2 regions of the Mesorhizobium sp. P2_H9 genome follow, and region 1 is predicted to be linked to the other one. Evidence: riboswitches for the same ligand, from Rfam matches in the RefSeq annotation. Region 1 holds a riboswitch; the other holds the start of a gene.
What was found. A riboswitch is a leader RNA that binds a small molecule or an ion and turns the genes downstream of it on or off. The one in region 1 is predicted to bind S-adenosylmethionine.
Positions count from the first base shown of each region.

Region 1 (15,825 bases):
ATCACCGGCGGCGCGGCGCTGGCGGCGAAATCGCTGTTCCTGCGCAAGCCGGCAACGATCGGGGCACAGGCATGATGCCGTTTCCCGGCGGCATCGACGCCAACGCCAATGCGACGCTGGTGTTTTCGCTGGTGGCGGCGGTGATCTACGCCTTCACGCTGGGCATGCAGCCAACGCTTGCCCGCTCCGCGGTCAAGACACTGGCCGTGGCGATGCTTGCCGTGCTGGCGCTGCTGCAGGGCGGCCCGTGGCTGCTGGTTGCAGCACTGGCGCTCAGCGCCATCGGTGACGCCTTCCTGTCGCGTGACGGCGAAAAGGCGTTTCTCGGCGGGTTGGCGAGTTTTCTCGCCGCCCATGCCGCCTATGTCGCGCTGTTCCTGCGCTCTGGCGGTGGGCCTGGATTGCTTGGCGAACCGTGGCGGGGAGCGATTGCGCTGGCGATGGCGGTGTTCGCGCTTGCCATGCTGGCCGCACTTTGGCGTCGTGTCGGCCCCGGCCTGCGCCTTCCGGTCAGCGTCTATGTCGTCGCCATCCTTGCCATGGGCATGTCGGCACTGACCACGAGCAGTTTCTGGGTCATCGCCGGCGCCGTGCTGTTCATGGTGTCCGACGGGCTGCTCGCGGCGGAAAAGTTCCTCGTATCCGCCATCTCGCCGCAGCGCCTCTGGATGCGCTATGCGGTCTGGGCGCTGTATTACGCCGCCCAATTGGGGATCACCCTGGGTTTCCTGTTGGGCTAGGATCCTTTTGGCTGCCAGCCAGGCTCAGCCATCTCAAATGCGGCGAAGTCAAAGCCAGGCGCCACGGTGCAGCCGACCAGCGTCCATTCGCCCAGGCTGCGCGCCGATTGCCACCAGCCGGCCGGCACGACGATCTGCGGCCGTTCGCCCGCGGCAAGTGCCGGGCCTAGCACCTGTTCAATGACCTGCTCGACGACGGCGCCGTCGTCCTGATGCATCGACAGCGCCAATGGCGCGCCGGCATAGAAATGCCAGACCTCGGCCGCGTCCTTGACCCGGTGCCAGGCCGAAATCTGGTCCTGTTCCAGGAGAAAATAAATCGCCGTCGAATGGCCGCGCGCGCCGCCGGCGCCGTCGCGAAAGGTCTCGGCATACCAGCCGCCTTCCGGATGCGGTTTCAGGCCGAGCATGGCGATGATTTCGGCGGAACTGGTCATGGTTTGGAGACTAGCACCGGGTTCAGAAATTGTCCTTGCGCTTGCGGATCTCGGCGAAGACGTCGGCGTCGGAGGCGGTCTCCATGCCGAGGTGCTTGCGGATTGCCGGATCGTGCCAGCGCAGGAATGGATTGGTCGACAGCTCCTCACCGATCGTGGTCGGCAGCGTCGGCTTGTTGTCGGCGCGCAAGGTTCCGATTTTCGCAGCGCGTTCCTTCAGCGCCGAATTGGTCGGGTCGACGGTCAGCGCGAAGCGGGCATTGGCGAGCGTGTATTCATGGCCGCAATAGATGACCGTCTCGGCCGGAAGGGCGGCGAGCTTTTGCAACGAATCATACATCACCGGCGGCTTGCACTCGAACAGCCGGCCGCAGCCGAGCGCAAACAGCGTGTCGGCGGTGAAGGCGACTTTCGACGCCGGCAGATGGTAGGAGACATGGCCTGCCGTGTGGCCGGGCGTGGCAATGACGTCGATCCTTTCTTCGCCGAGGTAGACGACCGAGCCTTGCTCGACGGTCTCGTCGATGCCGGGGATCTTTGCCTGTTCCGCCTCCGGTCCGACGATGCGCAGCTTGAAGCGCTCTTTCAGCGCCAGATTGGCCTCGACATGGTCGATATGGTGGTGGGTGGTCAGGATCATCGTCGGCGCCCAGCCGGTGCGCTTGATCGCAGCCAGGATCGGCGCCTCCTCGGGCGCGTCGATGATCGCGGTCTGACCGCTTTTGGGGTCATGCACCAGCACGCCGAAATTGTCGCTGCGGCACATGAACTGTTCGATTTCGACCGGCATCGTCTCTCTCCATTGTCGCCGCAGACATAGGGCGCTTGCCCGCCGATGTCATCCGGCTTTGTCGAACTTGGCGCCTTTGTTGAACTTCGGCGGCATCGAAGCTACCGTCCCGCGCATGCATTCCGATATTGTCGATCTCCGCTCCTTCTACTCCACCACGCTCGGCCGCCTGGCCGAACGCTCGATCGCCATGGCGCTGTCCTCTATTTGGGCTGCCGTGCCCAACGAGCGGCTGGTCGGCCTCGGCTACACCTTGCCGTGGCTGGAGCGCTTCGGCACCGACGCCGAGCGGGTCTTTGCCTTCATGCCGGCGACGCAAGGCGCGGTGGTCTGGCCGGCGACGGGGCCGACCGCCACCGCCCTGGTTTTCGACGAGGAACTGCCGCTGGTCGATTCCTGCATCGACCGCATGCTGCTCGTCCATTCGCTCGAGCACGTCGAGAACCCGCGCGAGACGCTGAACGAGATCTGGCGGGTGCTGTCGCCCGCGGGGCGCGTCGTGATCGTCGTGCCCAACCGGCGCGGCGTCTGGGCCCGTTTCGAGCATACGCCGTTCGGCAATGGCCGGCCGTTCTCGCGCGGCCAGCTCACCGAGTTGCTGCGCGAAGCGAATTTCACGCCGGCAGCCTGGTCCGAAGCCCTGTTGTTCCCGCCATCGCGGCGGCGCTTCATGATGCGCTTCCACAATGTGCTGGAACGCGTCGGCCGGCGCTTCTGGCCGATCTTTTCCGGCGTCATCGTGGTCGAGGCGCAGAAGCGGCTCTATCAGGGCGTGCCGGTGGCCCAGCGCGCCTCCCGCCGCGTCTTCGTGCCGGTTCTGTCGCCGCAAGGCGCCACCAGGCTCGGCCGGCTGTCGCAAGCCGGAGATGGACCGTCTTTGGCTGGGCGAGTGACGCGTTCGTGATCGGCGTTGCGCTGTCTCGCACCCTATCTGTCGGGGGCGAATTCGCCGCTCGATCGAAGGGCATATGTCGGCAGCGCCGAGACCGGTTTCAGCACCGCCTTTGAACGCAAGGACTTCACCCATGGCTGATCACCCGGACGACAAGGCCAGCGCCGTGCCTGTTGCCGCGCCGGTCGAGACCAGCCTTGGCGAGCAGATTGCGACAGTCAGGCTGGCGCTGACGGCCTCACCGGTGCGCAAACAACTGCTCTGGGCCTGCCTCGGCATCGTTGCCGTCATTGTCGCCACCTCGGTCGGGCAAGTTCTGCTCAACCGCTGGAACCAGCCCTTCTACGACGCGCTGGCGCGGCGCGACATGCAGGACTTCCTGCATCAGCTCACGGTGTTTGCGGCAATAGCCGGCGGGCTTTTGGTGCTCAATGTCGGCCAGACTTGGCTCAACCAGATGATCCGGCTGAAACTGCGCGAGGCGCTGACGCTCGACCTGATCGATGAATGGCTGCGGCCGGCGCGTGCCTTCCGGCTGGCGCATGCCGGCGCCATCGGCGTCAATCCCGACCAGCGCATGCAGCAGGACGCCGGTCACCTTGCCGACCTTTCGACCGATCTCGGCGTCGGCCTGCTGCAGTCGTTCATCCTGCTTGCCTCCTTCATCGGCGTGCTGTGGTCGCTGTCTTCGGGCTTCGTCTTCCACTTCGGCGCTCATGCGGTGGCGATACCCGGCTACATGGTGTGGGCTGCGATCCTTTATGCCGGCATCGCCTCGTGGCTGAGCTGGCTGGTCGGCCGGCCGCTCATCCGCCGGAACAGCGATCGCTACACGCGTGAGGCGGAGCTGCGTTCGTCGATGGTCCGCGTCAACGAGAACGTCGACGCCATTGCGCTTGCCCATGGCGAAACCGATGCCAAACGCCAGCTTCAACTCGACCTTGGAACGGTGCTGGGCGCCATGCGGCGCATCTACGGCGCCCAGATCAATCTTGCCTGGGTGACCGACACCTATGGCTGGATCACTGTCGTGGCGCCGATCCTCGTCGCTTCGCCGGTCTATTTCGCTGGCGATATCAGCTTCGGCGGGCTGATGATGGCGGTCGGCGCCTTCAACCAGGTGCATTCGTCGTTGCGCTGGTTCGTCAACAATATCGGCGGCATCGCCGACTGGCGCGCGACGCTGATGCGCGTTGCCGACTTCCGCATCGCCCTGGCTGAAACGGATGTGCTGCACGACACGGAAAAGCGGATCGCCTTCGGCGAAAACCCGGACGGCACTTTGACATTCGAGGCGCTGCAGGTGTCGTCACCCGAGGGATGCTCGAAACTCGCTGAGCCGCATGTCGAAATCCGCGTCGGCGAGCGCGTCATGATCACCGGAGAACAGGGCGCCGGCAAGACGCTGTTCTTTCGCGCCATTGCCGGTCTGTGGCCCTGGGGAAGCGGGCGCATCGGCATGCCGGCTGCAGAAGTGCCGGCGTTCGTTCCGCGCACGCCCTATTTCCCGCTTGGCACGCTGCGCGAAGTGCTCAACCATGCCGGTGGCGTCATCACGGCGGATGCCGACATCTCAGCGGTGCTGGCCGAGGTCGGTCTTGCGCGGCTGTCGTCCTCGCTCGACCGCTCGGCGCGTTGGGAACATGAGCTCAGCGATGACGAGCAGCGCCTGCTGGCCTTTGCCAGGCTCGCGCTGCTGCGGCCGAAATGGGTGATCATCGACGAAGCGCTGGACACGTTTGACGGGGCGACGCTGCGGCAGGTGCTGGCGATGCTGGAGAAGCGTCTCACTGGTGCTGCGATCCTCAACATCGGCCGTGGCCAGCACAACAGCCAGTTTTTCCCGCGTTCGCTGATGATCGTGAAGGATACCGCCGGATCGGCTCTCAAACCTGCGCGTGTCCGGGCCGGCGCGATCGAGCCACCACCGCAGACCGCTGCACGCGGCAAGAGGAAATAGGTTCGCGACGGAAGAGGCTGGGCAAGCTTTATTTCGCCGTGATCGCAGGAAAAACTGCCGGCATCGTTCGGAAAGCCTGTGGCCATGCTTGACGCACTCAGCCTGCTTGCTTGCCTTGCCTGCGCTCCTGCCTCAGCGCAGGCCGCGCCTACCAGTGCCGTGGATGTCGAGCTGGTGCTGGCGGTCGACATCTCGCAGTCGATGGACGAAAGGGAGTTCGCCCTGCAGCGCGCCGGCTATGTCGAGGCGCTGCGCCACCCCGATTTCATCAAGGCTGTGCGTTCGGGCAGCACGGGCCGTGTCGCGCTGGCCTATTTCGAATGGGCAAGCGTCGTCCGCGACGATGGTGTCATCGCCTGGCAGGTCATCGACAGCGCCGAGAGCGCCAACGCTTTCGCCGACAAGATCGCAGCCCGTCCCTTCCGAAGCTTTCGCGGCACCTCGATTTCCGGCGCGCTGGCCTTCGGCGCCGGGCTGTTCGAGGGAACCGCATTCGACGCGACGCGCAGCGTTATCGACATCTCCGGCGATGGCCCCAACAATACCGGGGTGCCCGTAACGTCGACACGCGACGCGGCGGTGGCAAAGGGCATTGTCATCAACGGCCTGCCGATCCTGATCAGCCCGTCGCCGACCTTCAGCCATCTCGACCAGTATTATGCCGAGTGCGTCACCGGCGGCCCCGGCTCCTTCGTGCTGCCGATCTACGCGGCGTCCAAGTTCGCGACCGCCATACGCCGCAAGCTGATTCTCGAGGTGAGCGGCGTTTCCGATCCCAAGACGATCCGGATCGACGCGGCAGCTCCGATCGATTGTCTGCAGGGCGAGCGCGACCGGCGGTTCTATTCCGACCCGTTTTTTCCGGAACTTGATCGCTGAAGCTGCAATGCTATTCGGGTGACAATTCAGGCCGGCCGCGCGCCATACTTGTCGCGGAATTCATCGTAGACATCGCGGCGCCAGCGCCGGCCGCCGACGTAGCCGCGCACCAGCTGCGGTAGCGAATAACCAAGCGTTTTGGCCGACCGGTTGGCCAGATAACCGGCAAATGCCTGCGAAACCCTGCCCTTTATGGCGTCGGCGATGATCTGCCGCGCGATCATGTAGGGGGGAATGTCGGGATAGCGGTCGACGATATAAGGGTGCTTGCCCATCAGGTTTGCGTAGGCTTCGACATAGCCGTCACGCCGGCCGGAAATCGAATTCTCCGAATTGTACTTTTTCCAGTCGATATCCTCGGACAGCAGCGCCCCGCCGCGCCGGGCAAAGCGCAGCAGCAATTCGCGATCCTGCATGCGCACAATGTCGCTGTCGTAGCCGCCGATCGCCAGCAGCGATTCGCGCGTGGCCGATATTGCGGTGCCGGCGATGAATATGGTCTGCGCGACCAACGCTCTTTCGAACGCGTTTCGGGCCAGGAAGGCTTCGCGGTTGACGCATCTGGTGCTGCGGCCACCCTTCACCGACACGAAGGAACTGATCAGCACTTCGAGCGATGGGTTTTCCTCGAAACGCTCCAGCGTTCGCTGCAGCCGGTCCGGCAAGTAGACATCATCGGAATCGAGGAAGGTGACGATGGGCGCTTGCGCGCGCTCGATGCCGGCATTTCGGGCGGCATTGGCGCCCCGCCATTTGGCGCCGATATAGATCAGGCGCGGATCGTGAATCCGGGCCAGTGCCGCTCCCGTTCCATCGGTCGAGCCGTCGTCGACGACGATGTGCTCGAACCGGGTCTCGTTCTGCGCCAGCACGCTTTCCACGGCGCGTACAACCTGATCGCGCCGATTGTGGGTCGGCGTGATCACCGTGATGAGAGGCGCTCGATCGGTCTTTCTGGGCATGTCGCTTCCGCTATGCCCCGGGTCCTGCGAGGATCGAATTGCTCGGATGGTCGCCTTCTAATGCCCGCCCCGGAATCGCATTCGATACGGACGCTACAAAGAAGAAGCAATGGTGTCATCACAAAGTGTTGATGCGGGGCCTGTCCGAGAGGGCGAATTCCACGAGCCAGCGCCTCAATTGCAACACCGCCGGCCGGCTGGGAGATCCCGAAACACGTGGTGCGCGGATGGTACCATTCGCCCGCCTATCAGCAGATCCTGGCGCTGCGCACCGGCAATTCGGAGTCCGCCCGTGGTTTTTGTCGACGACGTCGACCACAAAGCTACGGATTGTCTGGGATAGGCGAAGACTACCGCTTCAGCAGGAACACCGCTTGCTGGCCGAAGAAATTCCAGAACCACCATGGCATCGACAGGCCGATCTTCTGGCCGTTGGCATCGAGCGCGGTTGCCTTTTCGACCGTCGCGCCGAGTTCGTCGCACAGATTGACGAAGTCGCGGATGGTGCAGAAATGGATGTTGGGCGTGTCGTACCAGGAATAGGGCAGGTCCTTGGTCACCGGCATGCGGCCATTGAGGAACAGCGACAGCCGCACCCGCCAATGGCCGAAATTGGGGAAGGAGACGATGGCGCGGTTGCCGATCCTCAGCAGCTCGTCGAGAACCAGCTTCGGGTTGCGGGTCGCCTGCAAGGTCTGCGACAGGACGACGAAATCAAAGCCCTTGTCGGGATAGAATTCGAGGTCCTTATCGGCGTCGCCCTGGATGACCGAGAGGCCGCGCGCCACGCATTCGTTGACGCCACGCTGCGACAGCTCCAGCCCGCGACCGTCGACCTGCTTGCTGTCCTGCAGCAATTCCAGCAGCAGCCCGTCGCCGGAGCCGACATCGAGCACCCGCGAGAGCGGCGGGATGAGATCGGCGACGACTTCGAGGTCGACGCGCTGGGCGCGGTTGACGCTCATGGCTTCGCCTTTTGCCTGGCGCATGATCCTAATCCGGAAAGTCTGCAACTTTCCGGGGTCATGCGCTGAGCCCCCTTGCGCGGGCGGCAGAACCGATGAAGCCGTTGATGGCAGCGAACAGTTCCGGTTCGTCGAGCAGGAAAGCGTCGTGGCCGCGGTCGGTGTCGATCTCGACGAAGGATACGGACGCGCCGGCGGCGTTCAGGGCGTGCACGATCGATCGGCTCTCCTCGGTCGGGAACAGCCAGTCGCTGGTGAAGGACACCAGGCAGAAGCGGGTTTTGGTGCCGGCAAAGGCGTCGGCCAGCCGTCCGCCATGGTCGGCGGCGAGATCGAAATAGTCCATCGAACGGGTCATGTAGAGATAGGAATTGGCGTCGAAGCGGTCGACGAAGGTCATGCCCTGATGGCGCAGATAGCTCTCGATCTGGAAGTCGGCATCGAAACCGAAGGTCAGTGCTTCACGGTCCTGCAGATTGCGGCCGAACTTCCGGTGTAGCGCGGCTTCCGACAGATAGGTGATGTGGGCGGCCATGCGCGCCACCGCCAGCCCCTTTTCCGGGCGCGCGCTAAAGTCGAAATATTTGCCGCCATGCCAGTCCGGATCGGCCATCACCGCTTGCCGGCCAACCTCATGGAAGGCGATGTTCTGCGAGGAATGGCGGGCGCCGGTGGCGATCGGAAGCGCCGAGAAAACGCGCTCTGGATAGCTCGATGCCCACTCCAGCACCTGCATGCCGCCCATCGAGCCGCCGAGCACCGAAAACAGCTTTTCGATGCCGAAATGGTCGACCAGCATCAATTGCGCGCGCACCATGTCGCGAATGGTAATGATCGGCAGGTCGAGCCCGTAGGGCTTGCCGGTGGCGGGATTGGTCGAGGCGGGGCCGGTGGAACCGAGGCAGCCGCCGATGACGTTCGAGCAGATGACGAAGAAGCGGTTGGTGTCGATGATCTTGCCCGGGCCGATCAGCACTTCCCACCAGCCGGGCTTGCCGGTCACCGGATTGGTGTTGGCGACATGCTGGTCTCCGGTCAGTGCGTGGCAGACGAGGATGGCGTTGGAGCGGGCATCGTTCAGCGTGCCGTAGGTCTGGTAGGCGATCTGGAACGGCGACAACAGCGTGCCGGCGTCAAGCTTAAGCGGCTTGTCGGCGCCGAAACGCAACACCGGGCTCGACGGTGCGTCGGCCTCGTTGTTGGTTTTTGCAGCGCGCAGAGCGGCCATCACGTCTCTCTTACATCGGTCGTCCGGCCGGTCGCGGACAACAAAAAACCGGCATTGCCGTCGCAAAGCCGGTTACAGGATGCAAACGGCCCTTTAGCAAGTTGTTTAACGTGGCTGCAAGCCGACCGGCCAAATCACCACGGAACTGTTGCGTCCTTCTAGAACTCGCGCGGCCCGACGTCAACGGCCAGCCGTCCGCACCACTGCCACCTCTCGACATTCCGGGCCACGGCTTGTATTTCCGCTGCGGCTTGCCGGCGGAAGTGTTCTCGCCAGCCGAAATACTCTCGACGGATATTGCGAAGATGAACCAGAGACCGGATCAGGCACGTCCAACCCCGCGCGCGGGCATCATGGACATCGAAGCCTATGTGCCGGGCAAAAGCACGGCGCCCGCCGGTGTCGCCAAGGTCCACAAGCTGTCGTCGAATGAGAACCCGCTCGGGCCATCGCCGAAGGCGATCGAGGCGGCGCGCGAGATTGCCGGAAAGCTCGACATCTATCCCGACGGCACCGCCAGGCGGCTGCGCGAGGCGATCGCCGAGGTGCATGGTCTCAACGCGCAGAACATCATCTGCTCCAACGGTTCCGACGAGATTCTCGGCCTGCTGGCGCAGACTTATCTGGCGCCCGGCGATGAAGCTGTCATCACCGAACACGCCTTCATGGTCTACAAGATCTACATCCAGTCGGCCGGCGCCGTCCCGGTTGTGGTCAAGGAAACCGACGACCGCGCCGACATCGATGCAATCCTCGCGGCCGTCACGCCGCGCACGAAAATCGTGTTCCTTGCCAATCCCAACAACCCGACCGGCACCTATGTGCCGTTCCAGGAGGTGCGCCGGCTGCATGCCGGCTTGCCGAAAAACGTGCTTCTGGTGCTGGACGCGGCCTACGCCGAGTATGTCCGCCGCAACGACTACGAAGCCGGCATCGAGCTGGTCGGCAGCACCGAGAACGTTGTGATGACCCGCACCTTCTCCAAGATCGGCCTTGGCGGTGCCCGGATCGGCTGGATGTACGCGCCGATGCACATCGTCGATGCAATCAACCGCATACGCGGCCCCTTCAACGTCAACGCCACGGCGATCGAGGCCGGCGTTGCCGCGATCCGCGACCGCGACCACGTCCAGCGCAGCGTGGCGCATAACGAGACATGGCTGGCCTGGCTGAGCGAGGAATTGACCAGGCTTGGGCTGCGGGTGACGCCGAGCGTCGGCAATTTCGTCCTCATCCACTTTCCCGAGGACAAGGCGCATTCGGCCGCAGCGGCGGACGACTATCTGACCGCACGCGGCTATATTCTGCGGCGTGTTTCCGGCTACGGCTTTCCCAACGCGCTGCGCATGTCCATCGGCACCGAAGAGGCCAATCGCGGCGTCATTGCCGCTCTTTCGACGTTTCTGAAAAGTTAGAAAAAATGACAGCACCGATGTTCGAAAAGATCGCGCTGGTCGGCATCGGCCTGATCGGCTCGTCGCTGGCCCGTGTCATCCGCCGCGAAGGCCTTGCCCGCCACGTTTCTATCTCGACCCGCAGCGCCGCGACGCTGGCGCGGGCGCAAGAGCTTGGCCTCGGCGACTCCTACAGCACGGATGCGAAGGAAGCGGTCCGCGATGCCGATCTGGTCATCGTCTCGGTGCCGGTCGGCTCATCCGGCGCGGTGGCGGAAGAAATCGCGCCGGCGCTGAAGCCGGGCTCCATCCTCACCGATGTCGGCTCGACCAAGGCTTCGGTGATCGCGCAGATGCAGCCGCATGTGCCTGCCGGCGTGCATTTCATTCCCGGCCATCCGCTGGCTGGTACCGAAAAGTCGGGACCGGATGCCGGTTTTGCCGACCTGTTCGAGAACCGCTGGTGCATTTTCACGCCGCTGCCCGACACCGATCCGGCAGTGTTGGAAAAGCTCTCGGAATTCTGGCGGCGCTGCGGCTCCAACATCGACACGATGGACCCGCAGCATCACGACATGACGCTGGCCATCGTCTCGCATCTGCCGCACATCATCGCCTACAACATCGTCGGCACCGCGGACGATTTGCAGTCGGTGACCAAATCCGAAGTCATCAAATATTCGGCCTCGGGCTTTCGCGATTTCACCCGTCTCGCCGCTTCCGACCCGACCATGTGGCGCGACGTCTGCCTGCACAACAAGGATGCCATCCTTGAAATGCTGGCGCGGTTCTCGGAGGACCTCGCTTCGCTGCAGCGGGCGATCCGCTGGGGCGACGGCGAAAAGCTGTTCGACCTGTTCACCCGCACCCGCGCCGTCCGCCGCTCGATCATCGAGGCCGGCCAGGACATCGATGTGCCGGACTTTGGTCGCCAGGCGGTCGAGCACCCCAAAGGGAACTGATATTCAGGTGAGGCCGGCCTGCAAATGGCTGATACCTGCGCTTCCGGTGCTCACGTACCCAAAAGTACGCTCCGCTCCGGTTCTCGGCATCAACCATTTTCGACTCGGCCTGACCTGAATCTCAGCTCCCTTTGCCTTGTCCGGATGTCGGCCACGTCGCCGCCATCATCGCCAGCGTCTCGGCCCTGTCGGGCGCGCCGAGCCTGCCGCCGAAGCGCAGGCATTTGAGTGCGGCGGCGGCGTTGGCAAAGCGCAGTGCCTGTTCGATCGGCATGGCTTCCGCCAGCCCGACGGCAAAGGCGCCGTGAAACACGTCACCGGCGGCCAGCGTGTCCACCGCTTTGATGCTCGGCGCCGCGACATGGCGCTCAGTGCCGGCCGTACGGTCGAACCACCAGGTACCTGCCGCACCGCCCGTCACCGCGACAAAGGCATCGCTGCGCTGCGCCAGCTCGGCGCAGGCGGTTTCCGGGTCTAGCGCCTTGCCGCACAGAATGCGCGCCGCCGGCTCCGAGGCGACGACGTGCGACGCCAGCGGAAACAGGCGTTCCAGCACGTCCAGTGGCGCGGTGTCGGCGTCCAGTATGGCCGGACGGCCGATGGTGCGCGCTGCCGCGAGTGCAAGGGCTGCCGCACCCGGCCAGCGCACATCGACCAGCACGGCATCGAATGCAGCAAGGTCGGCGTCGGGCAGCGCCTCGGGATCGGCCTGCGCTTTTCGGTCGTAGAAAGGCACGATGATGCGTTCGCCCTGCGCGTCGACCAGGATGGCCGACAACGCCGACCGCGCGCCGGCAACGCGCCGGACAAAACGGCAATCGACGCTCTCGGCTTCGATCCCGGCGATCAGCTGATCGCCGACGCTATCGTCGCCGGCGCTGGCCCACAGCGATACCTCCGCACCGAGACGGCGTGCGGCGCAGGCCGCGCTCGACGCCATGCCTGCGGCGATCTGGACACCGTCCGAGGCGATGAATTTGCCCTGATGCGCGGGCAGCGTGTCGACGCGAAGGATGGTGTCGAGCGTCAGCGCGCCAACGCTCAGGAGCTTCACAGGTCTTTTCATAGGACTTTGCTATTCGACCGGCTTGATCTTGCCCAGCGGGATAAAGCCGAACGAAGCCTTGCCCTTGACCACCTTGAGCGGCATCGACGGTTCGTTGCCGAGCAAAGCGAGTGCGGCAAAACCCTGTTCGATCTGGCTCTTCTGCTCGGGAATGGCGGTGGCGAGGATTGCCGCCACGGCTTTCGGGTCCTTCAGCCTGATCGTCAGATCGGCGTTGACAAGGCCGTCTGCATCGACCGACACCGGTCCGGAAACGGTGATGCGCGCGGTGCCCGACGACAGATCGAGCTTGCGGATGTCGACCTCCTGGCCGCGCAGGCTCTTGGCTTCAGTCATCATCAGCGCCACGCCGTTCTTCAGCGTCGCGTCGCCGCTGCCGTCGAGCGGCGGCAGCACGCGCCCGCCGATCGCGTCGGCATCGATCTCAAGGTCGGTGAAGCTTCCGACATAACCAATGTCCTGGCCATCGGGCTGCAGCTCTCCCGCTGCGGTCCCGGCGCTGAACAACGAAACCGGGTCGGTATCGTCGGCCGGGTCGGTCTGGCCGGACAGGCCCTCGGCCTGCAGCGATACGCGCTGCGGCAGCGGATACCATAATTTGACGTTGGCCTGCAGGTTGTCCCAGTCGATCCATAGCGGCATCATGCCCGGTACGGAGGTTCTGAGCGGACCGCGCAGATTGGCAAAGGGTGACAAGGGCTGGACGATCTGGGCAATGGCATTGAAACTGCCGGCCGACGCCGCGATGTTCTTGGCGTCATCCTCGTAGGCAAGGTTGTCGCAGGAAATAACAAAGCTCAACGGGTAGCCACTGACCTGGAGGTTGGCGCAACCAGCCTCGACGCCATTCTTGTTGAGTGTGGCAACGGCCTTGTCGGCCTCGGTTCTGACCTGGTCAGCCAGATAGAACCAGCCGCCGCTATAGATGGCAAACAGCACAACGATGAACGCCACAAGCCAGAACAGGCCGCGGCGGGACTTTGGTTGGCGTTCGTCACTTGACGTCATGCTTTGGCTCTCATTAACGCATGGGTATTGTGGACGGACCTTCGATTCCGACACCGACAGGTGGACAGAGACGAATAGGTAGACGGGGACGGGCGGAAAAACACCGATTCCCTGCGGTGTTGGCATTCTTTTGCAATCAGGCGCGGCGATATGGGCGATTTTTGGGTGTTTGGCTACGGGTCGCTGATCTGGCGGCCGGGGTTCGCGCATGTCGAGACGCAGCGCGCGCGCCTGCACGGCTATCGCCGCTCGCTCTGCGTCTATTCCTTCGTGCATCGTGGAACGCGCGAGCGGCCGGGGCTGGTGCTCGGCCTCGACCATGGCGGCTCCTGCGTCGGGCTGGCGTTTCGCGTGCCCGGCAATCTGCGTGACGAGGTCATCACCTATCTGCGCGAGCGCGAGCTGGTCACCGATGTCTATCTCGAGCGCACGCTCAAGGTTCGCCTCGACGGCGGCGGCACGGTCGAGGCGGTGGCCTACATCGTCGACCGCCAGCATGAGCAATATGCCGGTGCGCTCGACGCGGCGCATGCGGCGGCCGTGGTGCGCGGCGCCGTCGGCCAGTCCGGCAACAATGAGGATTATGTGCTGAGCACGCTCGAACACCTCGAGGCGCTGGGCATTCGCGACCATTGGCTGGAAGAGGTGGCGCGGAGGGTCGCGCCTTTGTGAAGCGCTGGCCCGTTGGAAAAGGCGAGCAGGCCTTTGACCTCGGCGCGGCAAGACCTAGGTAAGGTCTCCGGGCTTTCCCCCGATCCTTCCCGGCGCCACGGAGATCAGTCTTGCAGAAACGCCGTCTTGGTCAAACCGACCTTTCCATCGCGCCTCTGGTTCTGGGCGGCAACGTCTTCGGCTGGACCGCCGACGAGAAAACCTCGTTCGACCTGCTCGACCGGTTTTTCGACAACGGCCTCAACGCCATCGACACGGCAGACGCCTATTCACGCTGGGTTTCAGGCAACAAGGGCGGCGAGTCCGAAACCATCATCGGCAAGTGGATGAAGAGCCGCGGCAACCGTGATCAGGTCATCGTCATCACCAAGGTCGGCTCGGATATGGGCCAAGGCAAGAAGGACCTCTCCGCGGCCTATATCGAAAAGGCCATCGATGCGTCGTTGCAGCGGCTGCAGACCGATGTCGTCGATCTCTATCTGTCGCACTGGCCGGACCCGACCACGCCCTACGAGGAAACGCTCGGCGCCTATGAGAAGCTGCTGGCCAAGGGCAAGGTCCGCCACATCGGCGCCTCCAACCTCGACGCCGGCCAGTTGCGCGCAGCACTCGATGTCGCAAGCCTGCGCAGCCTGCCACGCTACGAAGTGCTGCAGCCTGCCTACAATCTTTACGACCGCTCATCCTTCGATGGTCCGCTGCGCGACATCTGCCTCGCGGAGGACATTGGCGTCATCAGCTATTACGGTCTCGCCAAGGGGTTTTTGAGCGGCAAATACCGCAGCGATGCCGATCTCGGCAAAAGCCCGCGCGGCGGTGGTGTAAAGGACTATCTCAATGCGCGCGGCATGCGCATCCTCGCCGCGCTCGACACCGTGTCGGCGCGGCATTCGGCGAGCCAGGCGGAAGTGGCGCTCGCCTGGGTGATGGCGCGGCCCGGCGTCACCGCGCCGATCGCCAGCGCCACGACGCTCGACCAGATTGACAGCCTCGTCCGTGCCGCGTCGCTGAAGCTGAGTGCGGAAGACATGGCCGAGCTGGACAGAGCCAGCGCGTAGCCGGACTGCACAATCGTTCAAGACGTCCGGCGCTGCCTGGTCCTATCGTCGTCCGCATCCAGACAGGATGCGGACAAAGCAGATGGCCGGACAGGTTCTCTCCCACACGTGGCAGCAATTGCTGGCCCTGGTGCTTGCGGCGGCTGTCGTCATGGGCAGTCCCGGGCCGGCGACGATCAGCGTCACCGCCATCGGCGCCGCTTTCGGCCTGCGCCAATCGCTCCGCTATACCTCGGGGATCATCGTCGGCACGATCGGAGTGCTGCTGATCGTGGCGGCGGGCGTCATGGCCGTTCTCGCCTCAATACCGAAGCTGGCGCCGCTGCTGGCCATCGCTTCGGCAGCCTACATCCTCTATCTCGCGTTCAAGATAGCGACGGCGCCGCCGCTGGCGGAACGCACGGGCGGGGCCAAGCTCCCGACTTTCCTCGGCGGGTTTCTTCTCGCCGTCGCCAACCCGAAAGCCTATGTGGCGATCGCCGCCGTGTTAGGCACGTCTTCGGGGGCCAACGGCGGGGATCGCGGTATTCCCGCCAGGCTGGCGGTGCTCGCCTTGATGATCGTCGCCATCCATGTGCTGTGGCTTCTCGCCGGGGCAGCGTTTGCGCGCTTCCTGCGCCAGCCGCTGGCCTCACGGATCATCAATCTGGTGTTTGCGGCGACACTGGTTTTGACTACCGCGCTGGCGGTGTGGCGATGAGCGCGCGGTTCAGGCTTTCGCCTTTGCGGCCGCGCCAAGTTCCGCCAGCCGCTTCACCGCCGTTGGCGGCATTGGCGGCGCGTTCGGTGCCTGAGATGCCTCGATGAGCAGT
Region 1 is NZ_JBFUFX010000010.1:200,308-216,132, forward strand. It holds gene AC1DXN_RS20605 (EamA family transporter) at 1-75, shown strand, start outside; gene AC1DXN_RS20610 (lysoplasmalogenase family protein) at 72-740, shown strand; gene AC1DXN_RS20615 (cupin domain-containing protein) at 737-1,177, opposite strand; gene gloB (hydroxyacylglutathione hydrolase) at 1,200-1,967, opposite strand; gene AC1DXN_RS20625 (class I SAM-dependent methyltransferase) at 2,083-2,871, shown strand; gene AC1DXN_RS20630 (ABC transporter ATP-binding protein/permease) at 2,993-4,819, shown strand; gene AC1DXN_RS20635 (DUF1194 domain-containing protein) at 4,904-5,698, shown strand; gene AC1DXN_RS20640 (glycosyltransferase family 2 protein) at 5,725-6,660, opposite strand; gene metW (methionine biosynthesis protein MetW) at 7,011-7,625, opposite strand; gene metX (homoserine O-acetyltransferase MetX) at 7,684-8,853, opposite strand; SAM riboswitch at 8,927-9,004, opposite strand; gene hisC (histidinol-phosphate transaminase) at 9,159-10,268, shown strand; gene AC1DXN_RS20660 (prephenate/arogenate dehydrogenase family protein) at 10,274-11,209, shown strand; gene AC1DXN_RS20665 (sugar kinase) at 11,331-12,275, opposite strand; gene AC1DXN_RS20670 (DUF2125 domain-containing protein) at 12,285-13,283, opposite strand; gene AC1DXN_RS20675 (gamma-glutamylcyclotransferase) at 13,434-13,955, shown strand; gene AC1DXN_RS20680 (aldo/keto reductase) at 14,066-15,013, shown strand; gene AC1DXN_RS20685 (LysE family translocator) at 15,096-15,713, shown strand; gene AC1DXN_RS20690 (lysophospholipid acyltransferase family protein) at 15,723-15,825, opposite strand, start outside.

Region 2 (15,825 bases), on a different contig from region 1:
CCATGGGCGGCAATGCCAAGGCGGCGCAACTGTCGGGCATCAAGACCGAGCGGCTGACCCTGATGGTGTTCGTCAACATGGGCGTTCTGTCGGCGCTTGGCGGCCTGATCATTGCAGCGCGGCTCGGACAGGCCGTGCCGGCGGCGGGCCTCGGCAGCGAGCTCGACGTCATCGCCGCGGTGTTCATCGGCGGCGCCTCGGCCATGGGCGGCGTCGGCCAGGTGATCGGCGCGGTGGTCGGCGGCTTCATCATGGGCGTGATGAACAACGGCATGTCGATCATGGGCGTCAATGTCGACTGGCAGCAGGTGGTCAAAGGCCTGGTGCTGCTCGGCGCCGTGGTCTTCGACGTCTACAACAAGAACAAAGGTTAGACCGGGAACGGAAACCAGGACGGCATACGGGTCACATCGCGGCGCTGCCGGGCAGTGCAAAGAAGTCCGGTGAAGGACCAGGTTCGCGAGCGCAATCCGGACGAAGAGTTTTAACCCGTGGCACGGACAGGTCCGCGCCGCGCTGGGTAAGGTTTGTCAAAGCGGCAACCGAGCCAAGCAATTGAGAGAGGGTACATCATGCTGATCTCCCAGATCCTCGACGACGCCGAGACGATCCGCGTCGTCGCCCGCAATGGCGGCAAGACCCGGATCATCAATGGCGCCCGCAGCGTCTATTCGCTGGCGACGGAAGCCGCCCGCACCGGCACCGGGCTCGTTGCCCTGATCGAGCGCAAGGGCTTCGGCGAGACCGTCGATCTCGACGCCGCCTACAAAAAGGGGCGACTGCTGTCGCCGATCAATCATCCCGATCCCGCGCATCTGCATCTCACCGGCACCGGGCTGACGCATCTGGGCTCTGCGGCAACGCGCGATTCCATGCACAAGAAGCTCAGCACCGACGGCGAGGAGCAGCTCACCGATTCGATGAAGATGTTCCGCATGGGGCTGGAAGGCGGCAAGCCGGCGAAAGGCCAGACCGGCGTGCAGCCGGAATGGTTCTACAAGGGCAACGGCACCATGGCGGTGGCGCCGGGTGCGCCACTCATGTCGCCGGCTTTCGCGCAGGACGCCGGCGAGGAGCCGGAAGTCGCCGGCATCTATGTCATTGGCGATGACGGCGCGCCGTTCCGCGTCGGCTTCACGCTGTCGAACGAGTTTTCCGACCACGTCACCGAGCGCGTCAACTATCTGTTCCTGGCGCATTCCAAGCTGCGCAACGCCTCATTCGGACCGGAGATCCTGATCGGCGACCTGCCGTCCGACATCCGAGGCGCCTCGCGCATCGTTCGCGACGGCAAGGTGCTTTGGGAAAAGCCGTTCCTGTCGGGCGAGGCGAACATGTCGCACACCATCGCCAATCTCGAACATCACCATTTCAAATATTCGGCCTTCCGCCAGCCGGGCGACGTGCATGTGCACATGTTCGGCACGGCGACGCTTTCGTTTGCCGACGGTATCAGGACCGAGGCCGGCGACACGTTCGAAATCGAAGCCAAGGATTTCGGCCTGCCGCTGCGCAACCCGCTCGAAATCGAGCAGCCGGTGAAGGTGGCGGTGAAGGCGTTGTGACAGCGTAATCTCCCCCCTCGTGGGGGAGATGGCCGGCAGGCCAGAGGGGGCGCTGTCCCTCCAACGTCTCAATCGAATAACTTCGCCTTCAACTGTTCTCGGCTGGCCAAATGGTGCAAGGTCGGCGATCCTTCGCGCCCCCCTCTGCCCTGCCGGGCATCTCCCCCACGAGGGGGGAGATTGGCAGCTGCAACCTCAATAAATATCGAAGTCGAAATACTTTGCCTGGATCTTCTTGTAGGTGCCGTCGGCGACGATGGCGTCGATGGCGGCGTTGAGCTTGTCGCGAAGCTCTGTGTCTTCCAGGCGAACCGCGATGCCGGCCTGCGTCTCGGTGCCCTTGATGTCGCCGATCATCTTGCAGCAGCCGTTGCTCGCCTTCTTCATCCAGTCGACCAGCACGAACTTGTCCGAGATGACGGCATCGAGGCGGCCGTTGGTCAGATCGGTGATCGCTTCTTCCTGGGTCGGATAGAGCTTGGCCTCGGCGCCGGCCTTGCCATAGACGTCCTGGGCATAATCGGCCTGGGTGGTCGACGCTTGGGCGCCCACCGTCTTGCCGGCAAGTGCCGCCGCTTCAGTCGAGGTGAGCTCGCTGTCCTTCAGGGCCACCATGGCAAGCGGCGTGGTGTAATATTTGTTGGTGAAGGCGACCTGTTTCTTGCGTTCCTCGGTGATGCTCATCGAGGCGATGATGGCGTCGAACTTCTTGGCCTGGAGGGCAGGAATGATGCCGTCCCAGTCCTGCGTGACGATCTCGCACTCGACCTTCATCTGCGCGCAAAGCGCATCGGCGATGTCGATGTCGAAGCCGACGACCTTGCCGTCCGGCGTGATGGTGTTGAACGGCGGATAGGCACCCTCGGTGCCGATCTTCAGTTTCTCCGCGGCCTGTGCCGAAAAGGAGCCGGCAGCAATGACCAACATGGCGGCGCTTGCCGCCGATAGGATCCATCTCGAAATCCGCATTCTTGTTCCCCTTGCAGTTAAGTCATCATGACGGTCGGCACAGCCAAGCATGGCGCGCCGGGTCAGGCAAGGTCTCACGGTGACAAGGAAGATCAGCGCGCGGCGCGGAAATGCTTGGACAGCTTCAGGCCTTGCGCCTGGTAGTTGGAGCCGAGATCGGTGCCGTAGAGCGCCTGCGGCCGCTTCAGCATGTGCTCGTAGACCAGCCGCCCGACGATCTGGCCATGGTCGAGGATAAACGGCACTTCGTGGCTGCGCACTTCGAGCACCGCCCGGCTGCCGGTGCCGCCTGATGCCGAATGGCCAAAACCCGGATCGAAGAAGCCGGCATAGTGAACGCGGAATTCGCCGACCAGCGGATCGAAGGGCGTCATCTCGGCGGCGTAGAGCGGCGGCACATGCACCGCCTCGCGCGACACCAGTATGTAGAACTCGTCGGGATCGAGCACCAGTTCGCCAGCGCCGCGCTTATAGAGCGGCTCCCAGAAGTCGACGACATCCTGGGCGGCACGCTTGTCGACATCGACAAGGCCTGTGTGATGCTTGCCGCGATAGCCGACCAGCCCATCCTTGTCGCCGTCGAGATCGATCGACAGCGCGATGCCGCCGCCGGAAATGTTGGGCGGCTCGGTGGCCACCAGCATCTCGGCGCGGTGGAGTTCGCTCAGTTCTGCCTCCGACAAGAGCGCATTGCCGGTGCGGAAGCGGATCTGCGACAGCCGCGAGCCGGTGCGCACGACGATCGGGAAGGTGCGCGGGCTGACCTCCAGGTAGAGCGGACCGTCATAGCCGGCGGCGATCTTGTCGAACTCGTGGCCGCGATCGGTCATCACCCGGGTGAAGATGTCGAGCCGTCCGGTCGAACTCTTCGGGTTGGCCGATGCGGAAATGTCGGCAGGCAGCGCCAGGCCTTCGAGCAGCGGCACGATGTAGACGCAGCCGGTTTCAAGCACCGCGCCTTCGGCGAGATCGATTTCGTGCAGTTTCAGCCGATCGAGCTTTTCGGCGACCTTGTGGCCCGGCCCGGGCAAAAAGGAAGCGCGCACCCGCCACGCTTTGGCGCCGAGCCTGAGATCGAGGCTGGCCGGCTGGATCTGGTCGGCATCGAGCGCACGCGGCGACTTCAGCGCGCCCGACTGGAACAACGCGGAAATATCCTGATCGGGAAGAATGCCGGTCTGCCGCAAAGCTGGCTCCGCTTGAAGGCCGCGACTCTTTTTTTGTCGCAGGTTCTTGCCGCAAAACCGTGTAACACTTTTGCGGAACCTGCTTGGTACAAACCTCTTAATCAAGCCGGGAATTGACGCAAGCGCGGTGCAGGTCTAAAGGGTCGTTATCCCGTGGTGATTTGGCCGGTCGGCTTGCAGCCACGTTAAACAAGTCGCTAAAGGACCGTCGGGCCGCAAGGCCGTATGGACCGGTTGCGACTTTCGCGGCCGGTTTTTTTGTGTCTGGAACAAAAGCGATGAGCACCAAGAAGCGTAACTGGAAGCCTCAGACAGCACTCGTGCATGCAGGGACCTTGCGTTCCCAATTCGGCGAAACGTCGGAGGCGATGTACCTCACCCAGGGCTATGTCTATGAGACGGCGCAGGCAGCCGAAGCGCGCTTCAAGGGCGAAGAGCCGGGTTTCATCTATTCGCGCTACGCCAATCCGACCGTCGACATGTTCGAAAAGCGCATGTGCGCGCTTGAAGGCGCGGAAGACGCGCGCGCCACCGCGTCCGGCATGGCGGCGGTGACCGCAGCCCTTCTGTGCAGCGCCAAGGCCGGCGACCACATCGTGGCGGCGCGCGCGCTGTTCGGTTCCTGCCGCTGGGTGATCGAGACGCTGGCGCCGAAATACGGCATCGAGGCAACGCTGGTCGACGGCACCGACATCGCCAATTGGGAAAAGGCGGTGAGGCCGAACACAAAACTGTTCTTCCTGGAAAGCCCGACCAACCCGACACTGGAAGTGATCGACATCGCCGCAGTTGCTGCGCTCGCCAATTCGATCGGCGCGCGGCTGATCGTCGACAACGTCTTTGCCACCCCCTTGCAGCAGAAGCCTTTGCAGCTCGGCGCCCACATCGTCGTCTATTCGGCGACCAAGCATATTGACGGCCAGGGACGCTGTCTCGGCGGCGTCATCCTGTCGGACAAGAAGTGGATCGACGAGAACCTGCACGACTATTTCCGCCACACCGGCCCCAGCCTGTCGCCGTTCAACGCCTGGACGCTGCTGAAGGGCCTGGAGACGCTGCCACTGCGCGTGCGCCAGCAGACCGAAAGCGCCGGCAAGATCGCCGATTTCCTGGCCGGGCGGCCGGAAATCGCCCGCGTCATCTATCCGGGCCGCGCCGACCACCCGCAGGCGGCGGTCGTCAAGAAGCAGATGTCGGGTGGCTCGACGCTGATCTGCCTCGACGTCAAGGGCGGCAAGCAGGCGGCCTTCGCCTTGCAGAACGCGCTCGACATCGTGCTGATCTCCAACAATCTCGGCGATGCCAAGAGCCTGATCACCCATCCGGCGACGACGACTCACAAGAATCTGAGCGACGAGGCGCGCGCCGAACTCGGCATCGGGCCGGGAACGCTGAGGCTCTCCGTCGGCCTCGAGGATGCGGACGATCTGCTCGCAGATATCGAGCAGGCGCTGAAGTCGGCAAAATAGGCTTCGCCCGATACGACAAGGCGCGGGCGCTCAGGCGCCCGACGGCGTCTCTTCCAGTTCGGCTGCCTTGGTGCCGATGGTCATCGCGTTGCCGCGCCAGTCGACGGCGCCGCCGAGCCAGCCGCGCACCCAGAGGGCGGGCAGCATCACGTCGCGCGCCATCAGCGCCGGGATCATGCGCGGCGACAGGTACCAGCCCTTGCCCCAGGCCAGGGCGCATTCCGGCAGGTAGGCGAGTGCGAGCACGGCGAGCGCGGTTGCCGGCAGGCTGAAGCCGGCGCCCGCCGCCGCCAACAGCGCCAGCACCAGTGGCACCGCCACGCCAGTGAATATCTCGGGCGCGAAGAACTGCGGGAAGGTGACGCGGCGCAAGCGCGCCCAACGCGCCTGGCGCGACCAGATTTCGTCGAAACTACGTTGGCCAAGCGGCTGCTCGAAGGGCGAGGCGACAAGATTGACGCGCAGCCCGAGCCCATTGACCAGCTTGGTCGCGGCGGCGTCCTCGGCGATCTCGGCGGCCAGTGCGCGGATGCCGCCATTGGCATCGAGCATCGGCTTGTTCCACAGCATGCTCTTGCCCTGGGCAAAGCCGAGGCCAAGCGCGTCGCCGGTATATTGCCAGCGCGCCTGCAGCGTGTTGAGGAACGCGCATTCGACCTCCGCCCAGAACCCGGCCGGCCGCGAGCCGATCGGCGTCGAGCAGACGAGGCCGGTGTCGTCGCGCCATGCCGCCAGCAGATGCTGGACATAGTCCATGGGCATCAGCACGTTGGAATCTGCAAGGATGACCCATTGGTGGCGGGCCGCTTCCCAACCCTTGACGCAATTGTTGAGCTTCGGATTGCCGCTGATGCGGTCATCGCCAAACAGCAGCCGGGCCGGTATCTCGGGAACCCGGGCAATCGCCCTGTTTATCATCTTGACCACCGGATCGTCGGCGTGGGCGACGCAGAAGAGCAGCTCATAGCGCGGCCAGTCGAGCGAGAAGGCGCGTGCCAGGGTCTCCTCGGTAAATGGCTCGACGCCACGCGCCGGGACCACGATCGACACCCCCGGCGCCTTGCCGGCGGGCGGCGCGATGGAGCGCCGCCGTCTCAGCATGAATGAAGCGAGCAGGATGCCGGCGAGATTTGAAAGAAGCAGGGCTATCGAAAGCAGGGCTGCGGCTATGACTGTCAGTTCCATCGAGATCTGGTCACTCCGGGAAAAGCCGGCCGCAAATAGCCATTTTTGAACGGTTCGACAGAGCGCTTGAGTCGCCCGGCACAGTCCGGACACACCATCATTGTCATGTGTCACTTAAATGACATTGTTTGTCGGCACCTGCGCTTGAGGTCGTTGACCGGGCCGGGGAGAGCGCCGACAGTTCCGCTCACATTGCCTTGGAGTAGCCCATGTACCGCGCCGTTACGCGCAACATCGAAGTGCAGGTCAGGCCGTTCTATCTGGAGGATCGCTCGGATCCCTCCGAGAACCGCTATGTCTGGGGCTATCAGATAACCATCGACAACCAGTCGGACGATTTCGTGCAGCTTTTGTCGCGCTATTGGCACATCACCGACGGCACCGGCCGGGTCGAGGAAGTGCGCGGTGCCGGCGTTGTCGGCGACCAGCCCGAACTCAACCCCGGCGACAGCTATCAATACACGTCCGGCTGCCCGCTCTCGACGCCGTCCGGCATCATGGTCGGCCACTACACCATGCGCAACAAGCGGGGCGAGACGTTCGACATCGCCATCCCGGCGTTTTCGCTGGATCTGCCAGGGACACGGCGGACGGTGAACTAGCGTCTTTCTCCCCGTCTCTATACGGGGAGAAATGCCCGGCAGGGCAATGAGGGGCGGCGCCGGTCCCTGAGATTATCTTCCATGTACAAGCGCGTCTGAGTGTATTGCCGCTGCCATTTGCCGACGGTCGCGCTGCCCCTCATCCGCCCTTCGGGCACCTTCTCCCCGTAGAACGGGGAGAAGGAAGAGAGGTTACTGAGCCGCAAACTCCGCCGGATCGAAGTCATACTGCTTCGAGCAGAACTCGCAGGCGACGTGGATGCCACCGTCCTCGGTGCTGTCCTTGATCTCCTGCGCCGAAAAGCCCTCGAGGATGCCGCGGATCTTGTCCCTGGAGCATGAGCACTGGTCGGCGACTGGAACGCCGCCGAAGACGCGCACGCCGTGCTCATGGAACAGCCGGTAGAGCAGCCGCTCGGCGCCGATCGTCGGGTCGATCAGTTCGGTCGGCTCGATGGTGCCGAGCAGCGCCACCAGTTCCTGCCAGGAATTGTCGGCCGGTTCATGCGTCACGTCGCGCGGATCGCCGTCGCCGCCCGAAATGTCAGGCACGCGCATGCGTTCGGGCGATTGCGGCAGGAACTGCGCCAGGATGCCACCGGCGCGCCACTGCTCACGGGCGCCACGAGGACCTGGCGTCAGCAGCTTGGCCACCGACAGCCTGAGATCGGTCGGGATCTGCTCCGACTGGCGGAAATAGGTGCGTGCCGCATCTTCCAGCGTTTCGCCGTCGAGCTGGACGATGCCCTGGTAGCGCTGCGTGTGGGCGCCCTGGTCGATGGTCAGCGCCAAAACGCCGCTGCCGAGCAACGTCTGCTGCGACGTTTCGCCGGTAGCGATCAAGGCTTCCAGCCGGTCGGCATCGAAGCGCGCATAGGCCCGCAAGGCCGATGGCGTGGAGAAATCCGCGACCAGCATGTCGACCGGCCCGTCGGTGCGGGTCTGCAGGATAAACTTGCCCTCGAACTTGAGCGAGGTGCCAAGCAACACCGTCAGCACACAGGCTTCCGCCAGCAGCCGGGCGACCGGCTCGGGATAGTCGTGGCGGCTGAGGATGGCGTCGAGCATCGGCCCGAGCTGGACCGTGCGGCCGCGCACGTCGAGCGGGCCGACCTCGAAGGGCACGACGTGATCGTCGCCGGCATAGCCGAATTCGCCGAGTTTGGGGTGATGTTCAGTCACTTGATGCGTTTCCAACATGACAAAGCTCCAGGGCGCGGCCATGCCGCCCCCTGGGGTGCATGCGTCCAAACGCGCTTGATTTGCGTGATGCGGCGCAGATAGGCATCGCGCCGCCCCAGATCAAGCGCCCAGACACATCAAGCGCCCAAGCACCAGGCGAGCACGGCCTTCTGGGCGTGAAGCCGGTTCTCGGCCTCGTCGAAGACCACCGAATGCGGTCCGTCGATGACCTCGTCGGTCACCTCCTCGCCGCGATGCGCCGGCAAGCAGTGCATGAACAGGGCGTCCGGCTTGGCCTTCGCCATCAGGGCTGCATTGACCTGATAGGGCGAGAACACATTGTGACCGCGGGCGCGATGTTCCTGACCCATCGACACCCAGCAGTCGGTGACGATGCAATCGGCCTCATGCACGGCTTCCTCGGGCGAGCGGGTGAAGCTCAGCTTGCCGCCATGCGCCTTCGACCAGTCGATATGTTTCTGCGCCGGCTCGCTGCCCTCGGGCACGGCGACATTCAGGTTGAACTGGAACCGCGCCGAGGCCTCGAGCAGCGAATGCAGCACATTGTTGCCGTCGCCGGTCCAGGCGATGGTCTTGCCGGCCACCGGACCACGATGCTCCTCGAAGGTCATGATGTCGGCCATCAGCTGGCAAGGGTGGGTGTCGTCGGTCAGCCCGTTGATGACGGGGATCGTTGCGTTCTCGGTCAATTCAAGCAGCCGCTCATGCGAGGTGGTGCGGATCATGATCGCATCGACATAGCGCGACAGCACCTTGGCGGTGTCGGCGATGGTTTCGGAGCGGCCTAGTTGCATCTCGGTGCCGGTCAGCATGATGGTCTCGCCGCCAAGCTGGCGCATGCCGACGTCAAACGACACACGCGTGCGCGTCGACGGCTTGTCGAAGATCATCGCCAGCACCTTGCCTTCGAGCGGCTTTGTCCGCTCGCCGGCCTTGAGCCTGGCCTTTCGCAGCACCGCGTCGTCCAGCATGAAGCGCAGATCGCCTTCGGAAACGGCGGAAAGATCGGTGAAATGGCGAAGTGACATCAGGAATGGTTCCGGGATTACTTCGCGGCAGCCGCGGCGATGGCGTCGGCCAGGCCCCGGGCACCGGCGCGGATGCGGTCGAGCGCCTCGTGGATCTCGGCGTCGGTGACGGTAAGCGGCGGCAGCAGGCGAATGACGTTGTCGCCGGCGGGCACCGCCAGCAGATGCTGGTCGCGCAAGGCCATGTTGACCTTGGTGTTGGGCATCGCGCATTTGAGGCCGAGCATCAGCCCGGTGCCCCTGATGCCTTCGATGACATCGGGGAATTCGTCGGCGACACTCGCCAGCCCCTGCTTCATCAGCAGCGCCTTGCGCTGGACGTCCTCGAGGAAGCCGTCTTCCAGCACCACGTCGAGCACGGCGTTGCCGACCGCCATGGCCAGCGGATTGCCGCCGAAGGTGGTTCCGTGCACGCCAGCGGTCATGCCGACCGCGGCCTCGTTAGTCGCAAGGCAAGCGCCCATCGGGAAGCCGCCGCCAATGCCCTTGGCAATCGCCATCAGGTCGGGAGTGACGCCCGCCCATTCATGGGCGAACAGCTTTCCGGTGCGGCCGATGCCGCACTGAACCTCGTCGAAGATCAAGAGCAGGCCGTGCTGCTCGCACAGCTGCCGCAGCCGCTTCAGCGACTGCGTCGGCACCGGGCGGATACCGCCCTCGCCCTGCACCGGCTCGATCAGGATCGCGGCGGTCTCCGGCGTGATTGCCTTTTCGGCGGCGTCGATGTCGTCGAAGCCGACCTGGTCGAAACCTTCGACCTTGGGCCCAAAGCCTTCCAGATATTTATACTGGCCGCCGGCGGCGATGGTCGCCAGGGTGCGGCCATGGAAGGCGCCTTCGAAGGTAATGACGCGAAAGCGCTCGGGATGGCCGTTGACGAATTGATAGCGCCGCGCCGTCTTGATGGCGCATTCCAGCGCCTCGGCGCCGGAATTGGTGAAGAACACCTTGTCGGCGAAAGTGGCGTCGGCCAGTCGCTCGCCAAGCCGACTCTGCGCCGGAATCTCGTAGAGGTTGGAGACATGCCAGAGCTTGGCTGCTTGCTCGGTGAGCGCGGCGACCAGGTGCGGATGGCTGTGGCCGAGCGAATTCACGGCGATACCGCCGGCAAAATCGAGATATCGCTCGCCCTTGTCAGTGACCAGCCATGTGCCTTCCCCATGGTCGAAAGCCAGGGGTGCGCGAGCAAAGGTCTCGAAAAGCGCCGAACCGCTCATTATATGCGTCTCCGGAACCGGAAAATCAAAAAAGCCGCCCAAGCGGCGGCCTTTGCGGCTTATCGTGTTTTTCGGCCATGAAGTCAACGAAAACGTCGTGCAAAGGCGCGCGGCAAGCCCCCCGACGAGATGCCGGCTCATAAGCGACCGGGCAAGTTGGGGAAAACCTAAAAAACCGATTCGTGTTGCCCTTGGGACTCTTGTCACCGAGTCAACACATGAGGTAATTGTAGTCGGGAAATAACTAGATTTCGTGCGGCGGACCTAATCACCTAATATATGTGGTGTCTGCCCCGGCAAAGGTTGCCGGGTCGGGAATGGATTCCGATTGCCGCACGCTTAGCAGGAGCGCGGTCTCATGAACTGGACTGACGAGCGGGTCGAACTTCTCAGGAAATTGTGGTCGGAGGGTCTGAGCGCCAGCCAGATTGCCGCACAGCTTGGTGGGGTCAGCCGTAACGCGGTCATCGGCAAGGTGCACCGGCTGAAGCTGTCGGGCCGCGGACGCTCGACCGCAACGCCGGCGCGCCAGAAGAAGGCGGTGCAGGGATCGACCGTCCAGAAATCGGTTTCGCGCGCTGCAAGTGCCCAGCGCCATGTCACCACCTCGATCGGCGCAAACGCGCTGCAGACGCAGTTCGATGCCGAACCGGTGGCGCGCCACTACATCCGCCCGGTCGAGAACGTCGTCCTGCCGATCTCGCGGCATCTGCAGCTCGTCGAACTGACCGAGCGCACCTGCAAATGGCCGAATGGCGATCCGCTTTCGGAGGATTTCCACTTCTGCGGCAACGATGCCGCCGAAACCGGCCCCTATTGCAAGTACCATGCGCGGGTGGCGTTCCAGCCGGCTTCGGAACGGCGGCGGAGCCGCTGAGCGAATAGCGAATAGCGAATAGCGAATAGCGAATAGCGAATAGAAATGGATTGAGCCTCCGCGACAAGGCAACTCCGTTTTTTCCTATTCGCTACTCCCCATTCCCTACTCGCTTTCTTTCACAGCCAGCCGTTCTTGCGAAACCGCCAGTACAGGAACGAGCAGATCAGGGCGATTGTCGCCAACACCACCGGGTAGCCGTATTCCATCTTCAGCTCCGGCATATCGTTGAAATTCATGCCGTAAATGCCGGCGAACGCGGTCGGCACCGCCAGGATGGCGGCCCATGAAGCGAGCTTCTTGGAGATCGCCGTTTCCTGGCTTTGGCCGACCAGCAGGCTGGCCTCGAAGGCGAAGGCCAGCACCTCCCGCAAACTGTCGATCTTCTCCTGAACGGTGCGGATGTGGTCGGTGACGTCGCGAAACAGCGGGTGCATGGCGGTGTGGATCTGCGGCAGGTCGGCGCTGGTCAAGCGGCGGCAGACTTCCACCAGCGGCAATGCCGCATTGCGCAGGCGCAACAGATCGCGGCGCAGCATATAGAGCCGCTCAATGTCGGGACCGGTCATCGGCTTCAGCAGAACCCTGTCCTCGATCACCTCGACCTCGTCCTCGATCTGCTCGAGCACGGGCATGTAATTGTCGACGATGAAATCGAGAATGGCGTAGAGGACGAAATCCTCGCCCTTGGCCAGCGAATGCGGGCAGCTCTCCCAATGCTGGCGAACGGCGGCATAGGAGGTCGACGGACCGTGCCTGACGCTGACGATATAGCCTGAGCCGACGAACAGGTGCGTCTCACCGAAGGTGACGCGGCCGTCGATCAGCTGGGCGGTGCGGGCAACGATGAACAAGGCGTCGCCATATTGCTCGATCTTCGGCCGCTGGTGCGGATGCTCGGCATCCTCGATCGCCAGTTCATGCAGATGAAATTGCGCCTGGACGCGCAGCAACAGGTTGCGGTCGGGTTCGAGCAGGCCGATCCAGACGACGTGGCCGGACTTCTTGGCCCATTCGCCGGCTTCCTCGATGGGAATGTCGGCGACACGCCGGCCTGCCTGATAGACGCTGGAAGCGATGATGCCCGCCGTTGGCGGTGCTGGAGCAAACTCTCGAACATATTCCATCGCGGCCTCCTGAAAGCATGGCCTTCACCAGAGAACGACAAGCTTAACGTCCGGATAGTTTAGCGCAATAGGATGAAGCGTTCGAGTGGCGACCGTTCACTTCCCCGGTAGCGTTGCGGGAGCACCGATCTTGTCGGTCTTGTCGCCTTTCGGCCGCTCTGCCGGCATCTGGTCGCCAGTGACGATGTAGTAGATCGTCTCGGCGATGTTGGTGGCATGGTCGCCGATCCGCTCGATGTTCTTGGCGCAAAACAGGAGATGCGTGCACGGCGTGATGTTGCGCGGGTCTTCCATCATGTAGGTCAGCAATTCGCGAAACAGCGAGGTGTACATGGCATCGATCTGGTCGTCACGGTCGCGCACGAAGCCGATCTTTTCCACCGAGCGCGACGCATAGACGTCGAGCACTTCCTTGAGCTGCGTCAAAGCAAGGTCGGCCAGCGCCTCGAGGCCGCGGAACAGGCTGGTCGGCTGGCGCCCGTCGATAACGGCGACCACCCGCTTGGCGACATTCTTGCCGAGATCGCCGACCCGTTCGAGGTCGGCCGAGATACGGATCGCGCCGACGATCTCGCGCAGGTCGGTTGCCATCGGCTGGCGCTTGGCGATGATGACGATGGCCTTGTCATCGATCTCGCGCTGCCCTTCATCGAGCACGATGTCGTCGCGGATGACTTTCTGGGCGAGGCCGGGATCGGCATTGACCAGGGCCGAGATCGCCTGTTCGACCATGCGTTCGGCATGCCCGCCCATCGCAGCGATGCGCTTCGACAGGTATTTCAGCTCTTCGTCGTAGGCGCTGACGATATGCACGGACTGCATGGACGAAATGCCTTTCCGGGATCTGTGGCCTTGAGTCGCTTCCTCGAATCCTCCGCTGATACGCTAGCCGGATGACAGAAAAAAGAAATGAACCGTTAGTACATAGTATCGCGTCAGCGAGCCGGCAAATGAACGGTGAACGCCGCGCCCTTACCGACTTCCGACTTGATCGAAAGCCTGGCGTTGTGGCGTGTCAGGATGTGCTTGACGATGGACAGGCCCAGGCCGGTGCCCTTCTGGGTCCGGCTGTTCTCGACATCGACACGATAGAAGCGCTCGGTGATGCGTGGAATGTGTTCCTCGGGAATGCCGGGACCAAAATCCGTGATGGTGACATCGATGCCAGGTTCGGAACCGGTATCGGTGCGCGCGATCGACACTGTGACGCGCCCGCCCGATTGTCCGTATTTGCAGGCGTTTTCCAGCAGGTTTTCGAAGACCTGAAACAGCTCGTCCCGGTCGCCGGGCACGTCCAGCGGCCCTTCGGCAAACGCCCGCTCGATGACGATGCCATTCTCCCGGGCGAGAGGCCCAAGCGAATCGATGACGCTGTCGATGGTCTGGCGCAGATCGACCTCGGTTCCCGGCGCCAGATAGGGCTTCATTTCCAGCCGCGACAGCGACAACAAATCGTCGATCAGGCGCGCCATGCGGCCGGTCTGGCTCTGCATGATCTGCAGGAACTGCTCGCGCGCCGCCGGGTCGTTGCGGGCCGGCCCGCGCAGCGTCTCGATGAAACCCGAGATCGAGGCCAGCGGCGTGCGCAGTTCATGGCTGGCATTGGCGATGAAGTCGGCGCGCATGCGGTCGATCCGGCGGGCCTCGCTCTGGTCCTTGAACACCAGCACATAGAGATCGGTGGCGTGGCCGACCGAAGACGCGCTCACCCGATAGGTCCGTTCCACCGGCAGCTTTTCGGTGTAGTCGACGACATCGGAGGCGACGTTCCCCGACAGGACGCCGTCGAGCAAGGCCTGCATTTCGGGGGCGCGGAACTTCAGCGACAGCGACATGCCCGGCGCGATGCCGCCAAAGGCGGCAAAGGCGGCGGCATTGGCGTGGACGATGGTGGCGGTGCGGTCGAAAATGATCAACGGATCGGCAACGGCGGCGGCGAGATACTCGCCGGAAAGCCGCTGCAACCCGATCGCCTCGATTGCGGCGGCGCTCTCGGCGGACTGGCGCGAGGCCTCGGTTGGCAGCATCGCAGCGGCAAGCAGCACGGCACATGCCAGCAGGACGACATAGCCGGACATGCCGGCGAAACCGTAGACGGCCAGGACCGCGACGATCCCTGCGGCAAGCAGCCAGCGGCTGTTCCACAGCCTGATAGCGACGGCTTGCGCCGTGCCTTTCTGCTCTGCGCCCAAGTCGGCCATTCGCGCCTGCGCCCCGTGCCCTTGCACTCAGTCGGCCGGCTGGAAACTTCCGCTGGACCGGCCTAGAGGCTCCCCATAGCATGAGTCCGGAAGCTGAAAAGGTTCGTCTCGATGAAAAATACCAAGGAAACGGCCGCTGCACCCGCAGCGGGTCCGCTGAAGATCACGATCGACGGCAAGGAGCGCGAGTTCGATATCGAGAATCCGGAGCTTCCGGACTGGGTCGAGGATCACAAGCTGACCGCCGGCGGCTTCCCCTACGACAAGAAGATGAAAAGCGAGGAGTATGACAAGACGCTTGAGCTCCTGCAGATCGAGCTGGTCAAGGCGCAGGCCTGGCTGCAATCGACCGGCAAGCGGGTGGTGGCGCTATTCGAGGGACGCGATGCCGCCGGCAAGGGCGGCACCATCTTCGTGCTGCGCCAGTACATGAACCCTCGAACCGCGCGCAATGTGGCGCTGACCAAGCCGACGCCGACCGAAGTCGGACAGTGGTATTACCAGCGCTATGTCGAGCATTTCCCGACGGCGGGCGAGTTCGTCACCTTCGACCGCTCCTGGTACAATCGCGGCGGCGTCGAGCCGGTGATGGGCTTCTGCACACCGGAGCAGCACGAGACATTCCTCGACGAGACGCCGCATTTTGAGCGGATGATCTCCAACGAGGGCATCCATTTCTTCAAATTCTGGCTGAACATCGGACGGGAAACCCAGCTCGAACGGTTTCACGACCGCCGCTGGAGCCCCTTGAAGAACTGGAAGTTCTCGCCGATCGACGTTGCCGGTATCACCAAATGGGACGACTACACCAAGGCGCGCGATCTCATGGTCGAACGCACGCACAAGGAATTCGCGCCCTGGATCATCGTGCGGGCCAACGACAAACGGCGCGCGCGGCTGGCCGTCATGCGCCGCATCCTGTTGTCACTGCCCTATGACGGTCGCGATCTCGATGTCATCGGCAAGGAAGACAAGAAGATCGTCGGCGAAGGAACGTCGTTCCTGAAAAAATAGGCTCTATCTCTTTGTTGGAGCATGATCTTTTCCGAAAACCGGATTCCACTTTTCGGGATCATGCTCTAGGCCTGGCCCGTCCCGATACTATCGGGACACGGCTGTTTCCGTCCTGACCGTTCCGTCGCCGGAATGGCTTCTTATGCCACCAGCCGAGCGATCCGCTGCAGCCGCCGCAGCG
Region 2 is NZ_JBFUFX010000004.1:20,933-36,757, forward strand. It holds gene mmsB (multiple monosaccharide ABC transporter permease) at 1-374, shown strand, start outside; gene araD1 (AraD1 family protein) at 573-1,565, shown strand; gene AC1DXN_RS08435 (ABC transporter substrate-binding protein) at 1,761-2,534, opposite strand; gene AC1DXN_RS08440 (2'-deoxycytidine 5'-triphosphate deaminase) at 2,627-3,721, opposite strand; SAM riboswitch at 3,865-3,942, shown strand; gene AC1DXN_RS08445 (O-succinylhomoserine sulfhydrylase) at 4,000-5,190, shown strand; gene AC1DXN_RS08450 (ceramide glucosyltransferase) at 5,221-6,375, opposite strand; gene apaG (Co2+/Mg2+ efflux protein ApaG) at 6,585-6,977, shown strand; gene AC1DXN_RS08460 (Hsp33 family molecular chaperone) at 7,170-8,201, opposite strand; gene argF (ornithine carbamoyltransferase) at 8,297-9,208, opposite strand; gene AC1DXN_RS08470 (acetylornithine transaminase) at 9,226-10,425, opposite strand; gene AC1DXN_RS08475 (GcrA family cell cycle regulator) at 10,784-11,302, shown strand; gene AC1DXN_RS08480 (magnesium and cobalt transport protein CorA) at 11,422-12,429, opposite strand; gene phoU (phosphate signaling complex protein PhoU) at 12,526-13,251, opposite strand; gene AC1DXN_RS08490 (ATP-binding protein) at 13,365-14,630, opposite strand; gene ppk2 (polyphosphate kinase 2) at 14,742-15,644, shown strand; gene AC1DXN_RS08500 (enoyl-CoA hydratase-related protein) at 15,785-15,825, opposite strand, start outside.
Region 2: another riboswitch for S-adenosylmethionine. It lies ahead of AC1DXN_RS08445 (O-succinylhomoserine sulfhydrylase); the one in region 1 lies ahead of metX (homoserine O-acetyltransferase MetX).